One region of the Neobacillus sp. BF23-41 genome, then DNA from elsewhere that is predicted to be linked to it. Evidence: riboswitches for the same ligand, from Rfam matches in the RefSeq annotation. Region 1 holds a riboswitch; each other region holds the start of a gene.
What was found. Region 1 has a riboswitch for lysine ahead of AB7942_RS11605 (aspartate kinase). Riboswitches for the same ligand answer to the same signal wherever they lie in the genome.
Positions count from the first base shown of each region.

Region 2: linked by a shared signal. The riboswitch ahead of dapA (4-hydroxy-tetrahydrodipicolinate synthase) and the one ahead of AB7942_RS11605 (aspartate kinase) in region 1 are both predicted to bind lysine.
Region 3: linked by a shared signal. The riboswitch ahead of AB7942_RS19025 (amino acid permease) and the one ahead of AB7942_RS11605 (aspartate kinase) in region 1 are both predicted to bind lysine.

Region 1 covers NZ_JBGBPR010000006.1:20,999-25,288, reverse strand. The annotation lists gene uvrC (excinuclease ABC subunit UvrC) at 1-1,691, shown strand, start outside; lysine riboswitch at 1,762-1,939, shown strand; gene AB7942_RS11605 (aspartate kinase) at 2,051-3,268, shown strand; gene AB7942_RS11600 (YslB family protein) at 3,319-3,762, opposite strand; gene AB7942_RS11595 (succinate dehydrogenase cytochrome b558 subunit) at 4,203-4,290, shown strand, end outside.
Region 2 covers NZ_JBGBPR010000010.1:188,085-192,374, forward strand. The annotation lists gene AB7942_RS16790 (MFS transporter) at 1-947, shown strand, start outside; gene AB7942_RS16795 (hypothetical protein) at 1,040-1,234, shown strand; lysine riboswitch at 1,334-1,514, shown strand; gene dapA (4-hydroxy-tetrahydrodipicolinate synthase) at 1,644-2,531, shown strand; gene AB7942_RS16805 (ribonuclease J) at 2,758-4,290, shown strand, end outside.
Region 3 covers NZ_JBGBPR010000013.1:33,986-38,275, reverse strand. The annotation lists gene AB7942_RS19030 (helix-turn-helix domain-containing protein) at 1-187, shown strand, start outside; gene AB7942_RS19025 (amino acid permease) at 279-1,760, opposite strand; lysine riboswitch at 1,865-2,055, opposite strand; gene AB7942_RS19020 (YitT family protein) at 2,287-3,099, shown strand; gene AB7942_RS19015 (winged helix-turn-helix transcriptional regulator) at 3,165-3,347, opposite strand; gene AB7942_RS19010 (nitroreductase family protein) at 3,382-4,014, shown strand; gene AB7942_RS19005 (PH domain-containing protein) at 4,058-4,290, opposite strand, start outside.

The DNA of each region.
Region 1 (4,290 bases):
TTATTTATGTGGGGAAGGCAAAAGTATTAAAGAATCGTGTACGTTCTTATTTCACTGGGTCACACGATGGAAAGACGCTTAGACTAGTCAATGAGATTGAGGACTTTGAATATATTGTAACCTCTTCAAATATTGAAGCACTTCTACTTGAACTCAACCTAATTAAAAAATACGATCCGAAATACAATATCATGCTGAAGGATGATAAAACCTATCCATTCATTAAGCTGACAGCTGAAAAGCATCCGAAACTCATCATTACAAGAAAAGTAAAAAAGGACAAAGGTAAATACTTTGGTCCGTACCCAAATGCGACGGCTGCCAATGAAACCAAAAAGCTTCTTGACCGAATATATCCTCTGCGAAAATGCTCAACCCTGCCTGACCGGGTCTGCTTGTACTACCATTTAGGGCAGTGCCTGGCACCATGTGTCAATGAAATTCAGGAACAACAGTATAAACAAATGACGGATGAAATTACCCGCTTTTTGAATGGGGGTTATAAGGAAATAAAAAAAGAGCTTCAGGCAAAAATGTCAGCTGCTGCTGAAGAGTTGGACTTCGAACGAGCGAAAGAGTTCCGTGATAAAATCATTCATATCGAAACCATCATGGAAAAACAGAAAATTACCATGAACGATTTTACGGACCGTGATGTATTTGGTTATGCCGTCGATAAAGGCTGGATGTGTGTGCAAGTCTTTTTTGTCCGCCAAGGGAAACTAATTGAGCGGGACGTCTCCATGTTCCCCTTCTATAATGAGCCCGAGGAAGAAATACTAACTTTCCTCGGACAATTTTATTCGAAAGCTAATCACTTCAAGCCGAAGGAAATTCTGATTCAAGATGAAGTCGATTTGAGTCTGGCGGAACAACTACTTGAAGTAAAAGTGCTCCAGCCACAACGGGGGCAGAAAAAGGATATTGTCCAATTGGCGATCAAAAATGCAAAAATAGCCTTAAATGAAAAGTTTTCTTTGATCGAGAAGGATGAAGACCGCACCATTAAGGCTGTCGAGAACTTGGGAGAATTACTGGGAATTTATACGCCGCACCGAATCGAAGCATTCGATAACTCCAACATCCAAGGAACAGACCCAGTTTCAGCCATGGTCGTTTTCATTGATGGAAAGGCAAATCATCGGGAATACCGGAAATATAAGATCAAAACCGTTCAAGGACCTGATGATTATGAATCCATGCGAGAAGTAACAAGAAGAAGGTATTCACGCGCCTTAAAAGAGGAACTTCCCCTCCCTGATTTAATCATCATCGATGGTGGTAAAGGACATGTTGAAGCCGTAAGAGATGTATTGGAAAATGAGTTAGGACTGGATATTCCTCTATCGGGACTCGTCAAAGATGATAAACACAAAACTTCCCAATTGCTATACGGCAATCCTTTGGGAATAGTTCCCTTAGGCAGAAACAGCCAGGAGTTTTATTTACTGCAAAGAATTCAAGATGAGGTCCATCGCTTTGCCATTACGTTTCATCGTCAGCTTCGTGGAAAAAGTGCCTTTCAATCCTTGCTCGACGATATTCCAGGAATCGGTGAGAAACGGAAAAGGCTATTGCTTAAACAATTTGGCTCCGTGAAAAAAATGAAAGAGGCTAGTATGGAGGAATTTACAAATATCGGAATTCCTATGAATGTAGCCGAAGAATTAATTAAAAAACTTCAATCCTAGTGATTGTAAGAAAAAATAGAACATGCTATAATAAGTGAAAATTTAATTTACTATCACTTTTACGTATTAAAGTGAAGGTAGAGGTGCGAGCTTCAAGAGTAATGGTTCTGAGAAGGATGAGCTTCTAAGACGGATCATGAAAGGGAATGTTCGCCGAAGTAAAGAAAGTCTCATTTCTTTCTTTGCTGGTCCTGTATTGAATAAATGCCGGATTGTCAGGACGAATGTCTTGGAGAGCTATCTTACATTGTAGGTGCGAGAATATTTTTTCGTGTTCTAAAGCAATGAGAGGCCCTTCTCATTGCTTTTTTATTTGGAAAAATTTACACGTATTTACTAGAAAGAAGGAGAAAACAATCATGGGGATTATTGTACAAAAATTCGGGGGAACCTCCGTTGCTAATGTAGAAAGAATACTAAATGTAGCATCCTGTGTAAAAGAAGAGACAGACCGTGGCAACAATGTAGTCGTTGTTGTTTCTGCGATGGGAAAATCAACGGATACACTTGTCGGATTAGCAAAAGAAATTTCCGCACAGCCAAATAAGCGGGAAATGGACATGCTGTTATCAACAGGAGAACAGGTAACCATTGCGTTATTGTCAATGGCCTTAAATCAGCAAGGGCTTGATGCCGTTTCTTATACAGGCTGGCAGGCAGGAATCATCACAGAACCTGTCCATGGAAATGCCCGCATTTCGAATATTAAAACGTCTGCAATTGAAACGGAGCTCGCAACGGGTAAGGTTGTCATTGTGGCAGGATTCCAAGGAATCACGGAAGAAGGCGCAATTACGACGCTCGGTCGTGGTGGTTCTGATACGACAGCTGTGGCATTAGCGGCAGCCTTAAAGGCAGATAAATGTGATATTTATACCGATGTTACTGGGGTTTTCACCACGGATCCAAGATATATCAAGAATGCTCGCAAATTATTATCTGTATCGTACGATGAAATGCTAGAGTTAGCTAATTTAGGTGCTGGCGTGCTCCATCCAAGAGCAGTAGAATTTGCTAAAAACTATCAGGTTCGGCTTGAGGTTCGCTCGAGCATGGAGAGAGTAGAAGGAACAGTTATTGAGGAGGAAGCAGCAATGGAACAAAATTTAGTAGTCCGCGGTGTCGCATTTGAAGACGAAATAACAAAAGTAACAGTATTAGGATTGGCGAATTCATTAACAAGTCTATCTACTATCTTTTCAACACTAGCGGAAAATCACCTGAATGTTGACATTATTATTCAAAGTACTACAGAGGGCGATACGGCTAATTTGTCTTTCTCTATCCATACTAATGATTTATTAGAAACATTAAAGGTATTAGAAGACAATAAAGCGGTGCTTGCATATGAGCAGATTGATGCGGAAAATAAATTAGCGAAGGTGTCAATTGTTGGCTCAGGGATGATTTCTAATCCTGGCGTAGCAGCAAAAATGTTTGAGGTACTCGCTGCAAACAACATCCAAATTAAAATGGTCAGCACATCCGAAATCAAAGTATCAGCAGTAGTAGAAGAAAAAAATATGTTAAAAGCAGTAGAAGCCTTACACGAAGCCTTCGAACTGGCAAACAAATAAAAAAAAGGGTGTCAGGCACCGAAGCGGTGCCTGACACCCTATTCCCACGTTTAGTTCTTTTCCCATTTAACAGTGAAAAGGACTTTATTTGATTTCTTTACAGGATGTTCAAAGGTTTCTGCATTGGCTTCTTTTTGTAGTTCAATTTGTTGGGCAAGGAAGCCGGCTTCGAGTTGGAAAAAGTGCTCAGCTTTTGATTTCACACGCGGGACAATAACTGGACTCATTAGTTCAAATTGGATCTCAGTTTTATTTTCTTTTATTATTTCAAGTTGGCCCCAAGAGGCTTTGGCGAAAAACTCCATAATCTGAGTAATATCAGTTAGTGGAAATTTACGTGCGAGACGTTTTCCGGCCCAATATAAAATTTCAGGTGTATCTTTTCCTAAAATCTCAGGTAAAAGAATTTCTCTGATTAATTCATACCCGAAAAGAGATATGGTTTTTAGTTCATCGGTATCTATAGTCTCAACAACAACTGTACTATCGTTCACAAGCTTCCCCTCTTTCTATCATTCTATTATATACGCTTTTTGTTAGGTGTCAGTACAGTTTTTCTAGATAAAACGAATCAATTTACAGTAGTTTTTTTGTTATTTTGCAATATCTTGCCTTGTTTTCCATGATAATTATAATTCCCGATATGGTAAAAATAACAACCGTTATATCTTGGTAATTAATTGTAATTCTCTGTTTATTTTTAATATAAATCCAAATTATTGATGAAAATAACTAATCTATTATAATTTCAATATATTTTAAAAATTTTATTATTTATGATAGAATTGTGTATCCGTTTTCTTGACGCTCTAACATGATGGGAGTAAAATGGACTTGTCACATTATTGTCACACTGATGCTAGGTTTCATATAAGGGAATTTAAATGCTAGAAACTGAACATCATTTTTTTAAACATTATAGGGGGGTAAATTTATGGCAGGTAATCGAGAGTTTGTTTATCGGAGATTGCATTCGTTGCTTGGGGTTATTCCAATAGGGATCTTTGTCATCCAGCATCTGA
Region 2 (4,290 bases), on a different contig from region 1:
CGCTTCTTTTGTATTTTGTGAACTTCGGGATTACCTTCCTGCTTATTACCCGCTTACTCCATGGGATTGCAGGGGGAATGGTGGGGACTGCTACAGGTACGATTGTGGCCCAGATTATCCCTGCTGCTCGAAAAGCGGAAGGGATCGGCTACTTCAGCATGAGTGCGACACTCGCTACTGCTATCGGGCCATTCATCGGACTCTATATGACCCAACATACAGATTTCCAAATGATTTTTATCTTCTCTCTTGCTTTAGGGGTAATCAGTTTAATCACAGCATTCTTTGTTGATGTGCCTCCATTAGTTGTATCTGTAAAAACATCTGAAGTAAAAGGATTTAAGCTTTCCAACTATATTGAGCCAAAGGCACTGCCCATCGCTGTCATTACACTGGTAGTAGCTTTTTGTTATTCCAGCGTTCTTTCTTTTATTAACTTTTATGCGATCGAAATTGACTTAGTTAGTACGGCGAGTTTCTTCTTCCTAGTCTATTCTATCGCAGTATTGATATCACGCCCGATCACAGGCCGCTTAATGGACCTGAAGGGTGCAAACTTTATTATGTATCCGGGCTTTTTCCTCTTAGCAGTCGGCTTGTTTCTGTTAAGTTCAGCTAGTATCAGCATCACTTTATTGCTAGCAGGTGTTCTAATTGGCCTTGGTTTCGGTAACATGCAGTCAAGCACCCAGGCAGTGGCCGTTAAGTTAACGCCTCCCCATCGGATGGGTTTGGCGACATCGACTTTCTTTATCTTTCTTGATGCAGGACTTGGATTCGGTCCATATATCCTTGGATTTATTATTCCATTAACCGGCTTTAGCAACCTGTATGTCATCTTAGGTATTGTCGCTCTGGCAACCTCAATTCTTTACTATTTTTTACACGGCAAGAAAGAGCGTTCAGGAAGGACGATTATGACTGGACCAACCCCCGACCCTAATTGACTTCAGGTAACCGGCCAATCGAAGGCACGCATAAAACCGGTTTATAGCAAATATGATAAACATAAGAATCCTAATTAAAGGGGTCGGTAGACATGATAATTTTTAATAAAATTGCATTATCATTTGTTGTCTTTTTTTCCTTCAGTATTATCATAAATACTTATTTGGGAGAAAAGGAACGGGTCCAATCTAATGTTATTTATTTTGTTATGAACGGGTTTGCTTATATTGTATCTGCCTTAGAAGTTGAAAAGGATAAACTGAGTTTAGAAACGGCAGAAATATAGTGTGAATTTTAAAATAAAGTTCTAATTGCCCTTGAACCAAAGGGAATATTCTGATATATTTACTATCAATTATATATTTTCTTACTTCACGTTTTTTGAAGTGAGGATAGAGGCGCAAAGACCATGAGTACACAATAGGAGGATAATGAGGTCCAATGATGATTGTGAAAAGGGGAATTTGCCGAAGCTTCAATGAATCTCATTGGTCTTGAAGCTGGTTCTGCTATTGAAAAAATACAGAACTGTCATATAGGAAACTATATGGAGGGCTATCTTACGCACGGGAACTTATTTTTTTTATGTTTCTACTGCAACAGCGAACCCTCGTTGTTGCTTTTTTGCGTTAAATTATGAATGGCCTTACCCACCTCTAAATTTTAAAAAAATTTTAATTAAAGGGTGAGAAATGATGAATTTTGGCCAAGTTTTAACCGCTATGGTTACACCATTTGATCAAAATGGTGAAATAGATTTTAACGCGACTAGAACACTTGTTGATTATTTAATTGAAAATGGTACTGATGGAATCGTAGTTGCTGGTACAACCGGAGAATCTCCTACATTAACAACGGAAGAAAAAGTCGCTTTATTTAAATTTGTTGTCGACGCTGTCAATGGAAGAGTTCCGGTTATCGCTGGAACGGGCTCCAATAACACGAGAGCTTCCATCAGCTTAACAAAGCTGGCTGAAGAAACAGGAGTCGATGGGATTATGCTTGTTGCTCCTTATTACAACAAACCATCCGAAGAGGGCATGTATCAGCACTTCAAAGCGATTGCTGAATCTACACCATTACCGATTATGCTTTATAATATCCCCGGCCGAAGTGTGGTCAACCTGTCGGTAGAGACCATTGTTCGACTTTCACAGATTCCAAATATTGTCGCCTTAAAAGAAGCAAGCGGTAACTTAGATGCTATGGCTGAAATTATTAGCCAAGCACCAAGTGATTTTACCCTTTATAGTGGTGATGATGGCTTAGCATTGCCGGTTTTAGCCATTGGTGGAGCTGGAGTGGTTTCCGTTGCTTCCCATGTCATTGGTAATGAAATACAAGAAATGATTAATCATTTTAAAAATGGGAATGTCCAAGATGCAGCTAGTGCCCATCGCCGTCTTCTCCCGATTATGAAAGCATTATTTGCGGCACCAAACCCAGCACCGGTAAAAGCCGCATTGAATATGAATGGAGTGAACGTTGGAGGTCTTCGCCTGCCATTGCTCCCATTAACCACCGAAGAGCAAAGAGCACTACAAGGTGTTCTACCAGCGAGCAATGTTAAAGTATTAATATAATTAATCCACCGATAAAAACAAGCTGCCACAAACCTCAATAAAACAGGGTTTGTGGCAGTTTTTTTTGGTGGTCGACAAAAGATTTACCTCTCTCCTTCCGATAAAGTAAATCCAAAGGGGCATACTATTCTTATTTACTTGGGTTAAGGAGGATTTTACTTTGCGAACGAATGATAGTACATTATCCATTTTCTCTTTAGGCGGCATCAATGAAATCGGTAAAAATATGTATGTGGTTCAATACGCTGAAGATATCTTTATCGTTGACTGCGGCGGTAAATTTCCAGATGAAAGTTTGTTAGGAATTGATTTGATTATCCCCGATATTACTTACTTGGAAGAAAATCACGAGAAGATCCGTGCTCTAATTGTGACCCATGGGCACGAAGATCATATTGGCGGTATTCCTTATATCTTACGAAAATTGAATATCCCTATCTACGCTACCCATTTTACACTTGGGCTAATTGAATTAAAAATTGACGAGCATCGACTTCACGGAAACACGAAGCTCATGACGATTGATTCTAATTCAAAACTTGAGTTTGGTGAAACCACTGTATCCTTTTTCAGGGTAAGCCATAGTATTCCTGATTGTCTCGGTATTGTCTTTCATACACCTGAAGGTAATGTCGTTCATACCGGTGACTTCAAATTCGACTTAACACCTGTGAATAATCAACATTCAGATATTCATAAAATGGCCGATATTGGTCAGCAAGGTGTGTTAGTTTTATTATCTGAAAGTACCAATGCTGAGCGTAAGGGACTAACACCGTCTGAGCAAATGATTGGTGACAATTTGGATGAGGCCTTTATGAAAGCTGACGGGAAAATCTTTATCTCCACTTTTGCATCGAATGTGAATCGTGTTCAACAAGTGGTTGCCGCGGCGATAAAGGCTAATCGAAAGATCGCGCTCCTTGGCCGGAGTATGGTAAATGTGGTCTCAGTTGCGATTGAGCGTGGTTATTTAACCATTCCTGATGGGATGATCATTGAACCACGCGAAGTTGATCGACTTTCTCCTGAAAAGGTGGTCATCCTTTGTACGGGTAGTCAAGGGGAGCAAATGGCTGCCCTTGCTCGTCTCGCTAGCGGAAATTTCCGCGATGTAGCCGTTTATCCTGGAGACACGGTTATTTTAGCAGCATCTCCAATACCGGGAAATGAAAAGGACGTTTCTCGGATCATTGACAATTTATTTCAACTGGGCGCCAAAGTTATCTATGGATCCGGAAGTTCAACGGGTATGCATGTGTCCGGTCATGGCTATCAGGAAGATTTAAAACTGATGCTTACCTTAATGAAGCCGACCTATTTCATTCCGATTCACGGTGAATATCGAATGCTGCATCACCACCGGTTGTTAGCCGAGTCCGTTGGAGTTGAGAAGGGAAATACCTTCATTATCAAAAATGGTGATGTCGTCGATGTTGAAAACCAGGTGGCCCGTCAGACTCGGTCGATTCCAGCAGGAGATACCTATGTGGACGGGATGGGCGTTGGCGATGTCGGGGACATTGTGTTACGAGACCGTAAACAGCTTTCTGAGGATGGCATGCTCGTAATTGTGATAACCATTAATAAAGGTGACCGAAGGATTATATCCGGACCGGACACCATTACACGTGGTTTCGTGTACGCAAGAAATTCGGATGAACTTCTAAAAGAGATTAACCGCCTTGCTAAGAAAACCATTAATGACCTGCAAAGTGAGAATATCCGGCAATGGAATGTAATCAAACAAAACATAAAA
Region 3 (4,290 bases), on a different contig from region 1:
TTTATTATCAAAAAACGGCATGGACCTGGAAAGCTTGGAACGGAATACAAGTATTCCTCAAACTCAGCTCAACGACTACTTGTCCAAAAAAGTGATGAACTTAAATACTGCGATGACAATTTCAAGAGAATTAAATTGCTCTATTGAAGACTTATACATTTGGTCATCTGAGGAAAAGAAAGCGTAATAATTAAAAACAGGCTCTTCAATTGAGTCTGTTTTTTTATTGGATTAAGAAAATAGCACGCGAAAATTTTCGCGTGCTATTTTTAAACAAACTAATTTCTTAAATCACACTTTTCTAAAGGGATAAACTTAGTTTTCTTTGTAAATTTATACCCTAGCCATACAATAAGGAATAATGGCAGTCCGATATATGAAACTAAAACACCATTCCAATCGATTTGGTCACCCGTGAATGCGGAATAATTTTGTCCTAAAACAACAAACCCGCAAACGGCAAACGCGAAGAGCGGACCAAAAGGGAAGAATTTTGATTTATATGGTAACAAGCTAAGGTCCTTACCTTGGGCGACAAATGCTTTACGGAATCGATAATGACATACTGCAATACCGAGCCATGCGATAAAGCCGGACATACCAGAAGCGTTTAACAACCATACATAAACCGTTCCATCCCCAAAGAAGGAAGCAAGAAATGCGAGTGTTCCCACTAAGGTTGTTGCAATTAAGGCATTGACTGGAACACCTTTTTTGTTTAATTTACCAAGGAATTTCGGTGCTTTGCCTTGACGGGCTAAATCCCAAAGCATCCGAGTGGATGCATACATTCCTGAATTTCCTGCCGATAATACAGCTGTAAGAATAACAGCATTCATGATTGAAGCGGCGAAAGCGATGCCTGCCTTTTGAAAAACCAGCGTAAATGGACTAACGGTTATATCCCCATTTGCTAAATTCCCGTTTGTATATGGAATAAGCAGTCCGATTACTAGTATAGCCAATACATAGAATAATAAAATACGCCAGAATACTTGTTTCACTGCACGAGGAATAGCTTTCTTTGGATCCTCCGTTTCACCAGCAGCAACACCTAAAAGCTCTGTTCCTTGGAAGGAGAAGCCTGCAGCCATAAAGATTCCCATCATGGACATAAAGCCACCGTGGAATGGAGCATCACCAACAGTGAAGTTTTTGAAGCCGATTGCTTCATTACCCATGATGCCGAAGATCATTAAAGTACCAGTAACGATAAAAATAATAACTGTAACAACTTTAATTAAGGAAAACCAATATTCTGCTTCTCCGAATCCTTTAACAGAAAGATAGTTTAATAGAAACATAATTACTAAAAAGATACCGCTCCAAATGAATGAAGGCGTATGTGGAAACCAGAATTTCATAATCATTGTTACAGCAGCTAATTCGGCAGCAATCGTAATTGCCCAGTTATACCAATAGTTCCAGCCTAGGGCAAAACCAAGGGAAGGATCGACAAATTTGGTTGCATACGTACTAAAGCTTCCGGCAACTGGCATATAGGCACCCATTTCTGCTAAGCCCTGCATCAAAAAGTAAACCATAATACCAATAACAAGGTAGGAAATGATTGCCCCGCCGGGTCCCGCACTATGGATAGCGCCACCGCTAGCTAGAAAAAGTCCAGTGCCAATCGTCCCGCCAAGGGAAATCATTGTGAGGTGACGTGATTTTAAACTTCGTTTTAATTCGGTTGGATCCTGTTGTAGTGTTAAGTCACTAGTATATTCACTCTCTTTTGATACTCTTGCTGTTTGCATTGTCTTGACTCCTCTTTTTCTAATTTTTTCGAGAAGGAGTTTGGAATAAAAAAATGCCATCGAAGAAGTATCGATGGCATTGTAAATACCCCGCATCATACCTTCCGAAAGATAGCTCAACACGCTTAGCTGGTAGGTTTAAGCGTGACAGTTCTGTTCCTATTTGGAGACAGCCCCAGCATGCTTTTTCAGAGATGAAAGCACACTTCGGCAGCTTTTCCTTTCAAACGGAGTCAAGGATGTCTCTCTCATCTCGTCCGCTTTACTGATAAAAACCGCGACCTCTACCTCATCGGTTTTGATGAGGATTTATCATATAAAGTTAATATATTACTAAAGTATAAATATTATTATAGAATTGTCAATAATATATTATTCCAAAAATGAGAAGTCTTTATTCAATCAATTAGAATAAACAGATAATTGAGTTTCTTTTTAATAAATTATTTAATTTACTTTATCAGAGAGAATCGGTATTATTTTTAAATAGAATTAATTGCCTGTTTTTCATAGGAGGATTTTTACCATGCAGATTGTTGGAATGATTTCGGGATCTCTAATTGTTGTGGTTGCCTTTAACCTTTTCTTAATCCCTCATGAAGTGTTAAGCAGTGGATTGAGCGGAATTTCTATGATTTTAGGAATGATCTCGCCTGTTAATACAGGGGTGGCAAATTTCCTGCTGAATTTTCCGTTATTGATTATTGGTTATAAAATGTTAGGGAAAAGATTTATCGTGAATTCCATCTTTGCTGTAATAATTATATCAATTGGCCTTTATTTAATTCCCGTTCATGCCATTGCCGATGATAGAATTCTCTCCTCAATTTTCGGTGGTGCTTTAACCGGGTTAGGTGTCGGAATAGTTTTTCGCTGTTCTGGATCGACCGGGGGATTTGATATTATTGGCATGATTGTGGCGAGAAAAAGAGATTTTCCGATTGGTGTTTTACTTTCAGGCATGAATGCAGTCGTCATCTTGATCAGTGGATTTTTATTTGATTGGGATTCTGCTCTTTATACCTTGGTTTCCATTTTTGTTACAGGTAAAGTGGTGGATGCAATTTATACAGATCATGCTAAATTAACTTTAATGATCATTACAGATAAGGGCGAAGAAATGAGAGCTCATTTACTGACAAATTTGTATCGTGGCTTGACAATTATGGATGGGGTTGGCGGCTACTCAAATCACCAACGGAACGTGATGATAACGGTAATTTCCAGATACGAACTTAATGAAGTTAAAAACTTAATTACAGAAGTTGATCCATCAGCATTTGTCAATATTACCGAAACAATTGAAGTCATGGGGCTGTTTCATCGGCCAAGTCCATAAAAACAAAAAAGGTTTGCTTCTATACAATAGAGCAAGCCTTTTTTGTGTGAGATAGTTACCCAGCATCATAGGGATTTCCTGCGTTTTTTTACCCATTTCATTAGCACATGAATAACCTCATCAAGTTCTTTACCAGTTGGAGTCAGTTCATATTCCACTTTTTTTGGAGAGGTAGTAATGACGTTTTTGACAATCAATCCCTCATTTTCTAAATCACGTAAGCGTTCGGTTAAGAGACGATTAGAAATTCCTGGGTTAAAAATTCACAGGGGGAAATCTCTCATGCAAACCACATTAATAAAAAGTTTATCTGAAGTGATAAAAGAACGTCACTCTGTCAGAAAATATGATTCAACATACAATATTTCACAAGAAGAAATTAAAGATATGCTAAAAGAAGCGACACTAGCACCATCCTCCAGTAATCTTCAACCATGGCGTTTTAATGTTATTCAAGATCCGGAGGCGAAAAAGGAACTAAGAGCAATCGCCAATAATCAAGAGCAAGTAGAAACAGCGTCTGCAGTTATTGCAGTATTAGGCGATAAGGAAATGTATAAAAGTGTGGAAAAAGTCTATCGAAGTGCATACGAGGCTGGTTTGATGGACGAAGCTAATATGAATCGATTAATAGAAGGTACAAATAAAACATACCCACTTGCTCCAGAAGAAGTCTTGAAAAATATTGCCTCATTTGATGCTGGTTTAGTATCGATGCAGTTGATGCTAATTGCAAAAGACAGAGGGTATGACACCGTTTCAATGGGTGGCTTTGATAAAGATAAATTCGTGAAAATGTTCAATGTCTCCGATCGACTTTTCCCAATTGTGTTGATTTCACTAGGGAAGGCGGCAGCAGCTGCTTTCAATACAACACGTTTACCATTGGAGGATGTATTAATAGATTATAGATAAAAAAGTAGGCGCATGATAATTTTTCATGCGCCTACTTAATTTTTTAGTTATTAATATACTTTTCAAACACATAGCCGAAATCTTTTACTATATATTGTTTTTTGCTATCTTCTAACCACTGAAAGGCTGCTTGATTAAGCATTTTGAATTGAACAACCAAGTTGCTGTCTGCACTTGTCACACGACCGAGAGTAGTGGAGGCGACATCAAGGCTTTGTTTAGCAAACTGAAGAGAAATTTCATTTTCATGTGAGATTTCTGAAATTTTGATTAAGG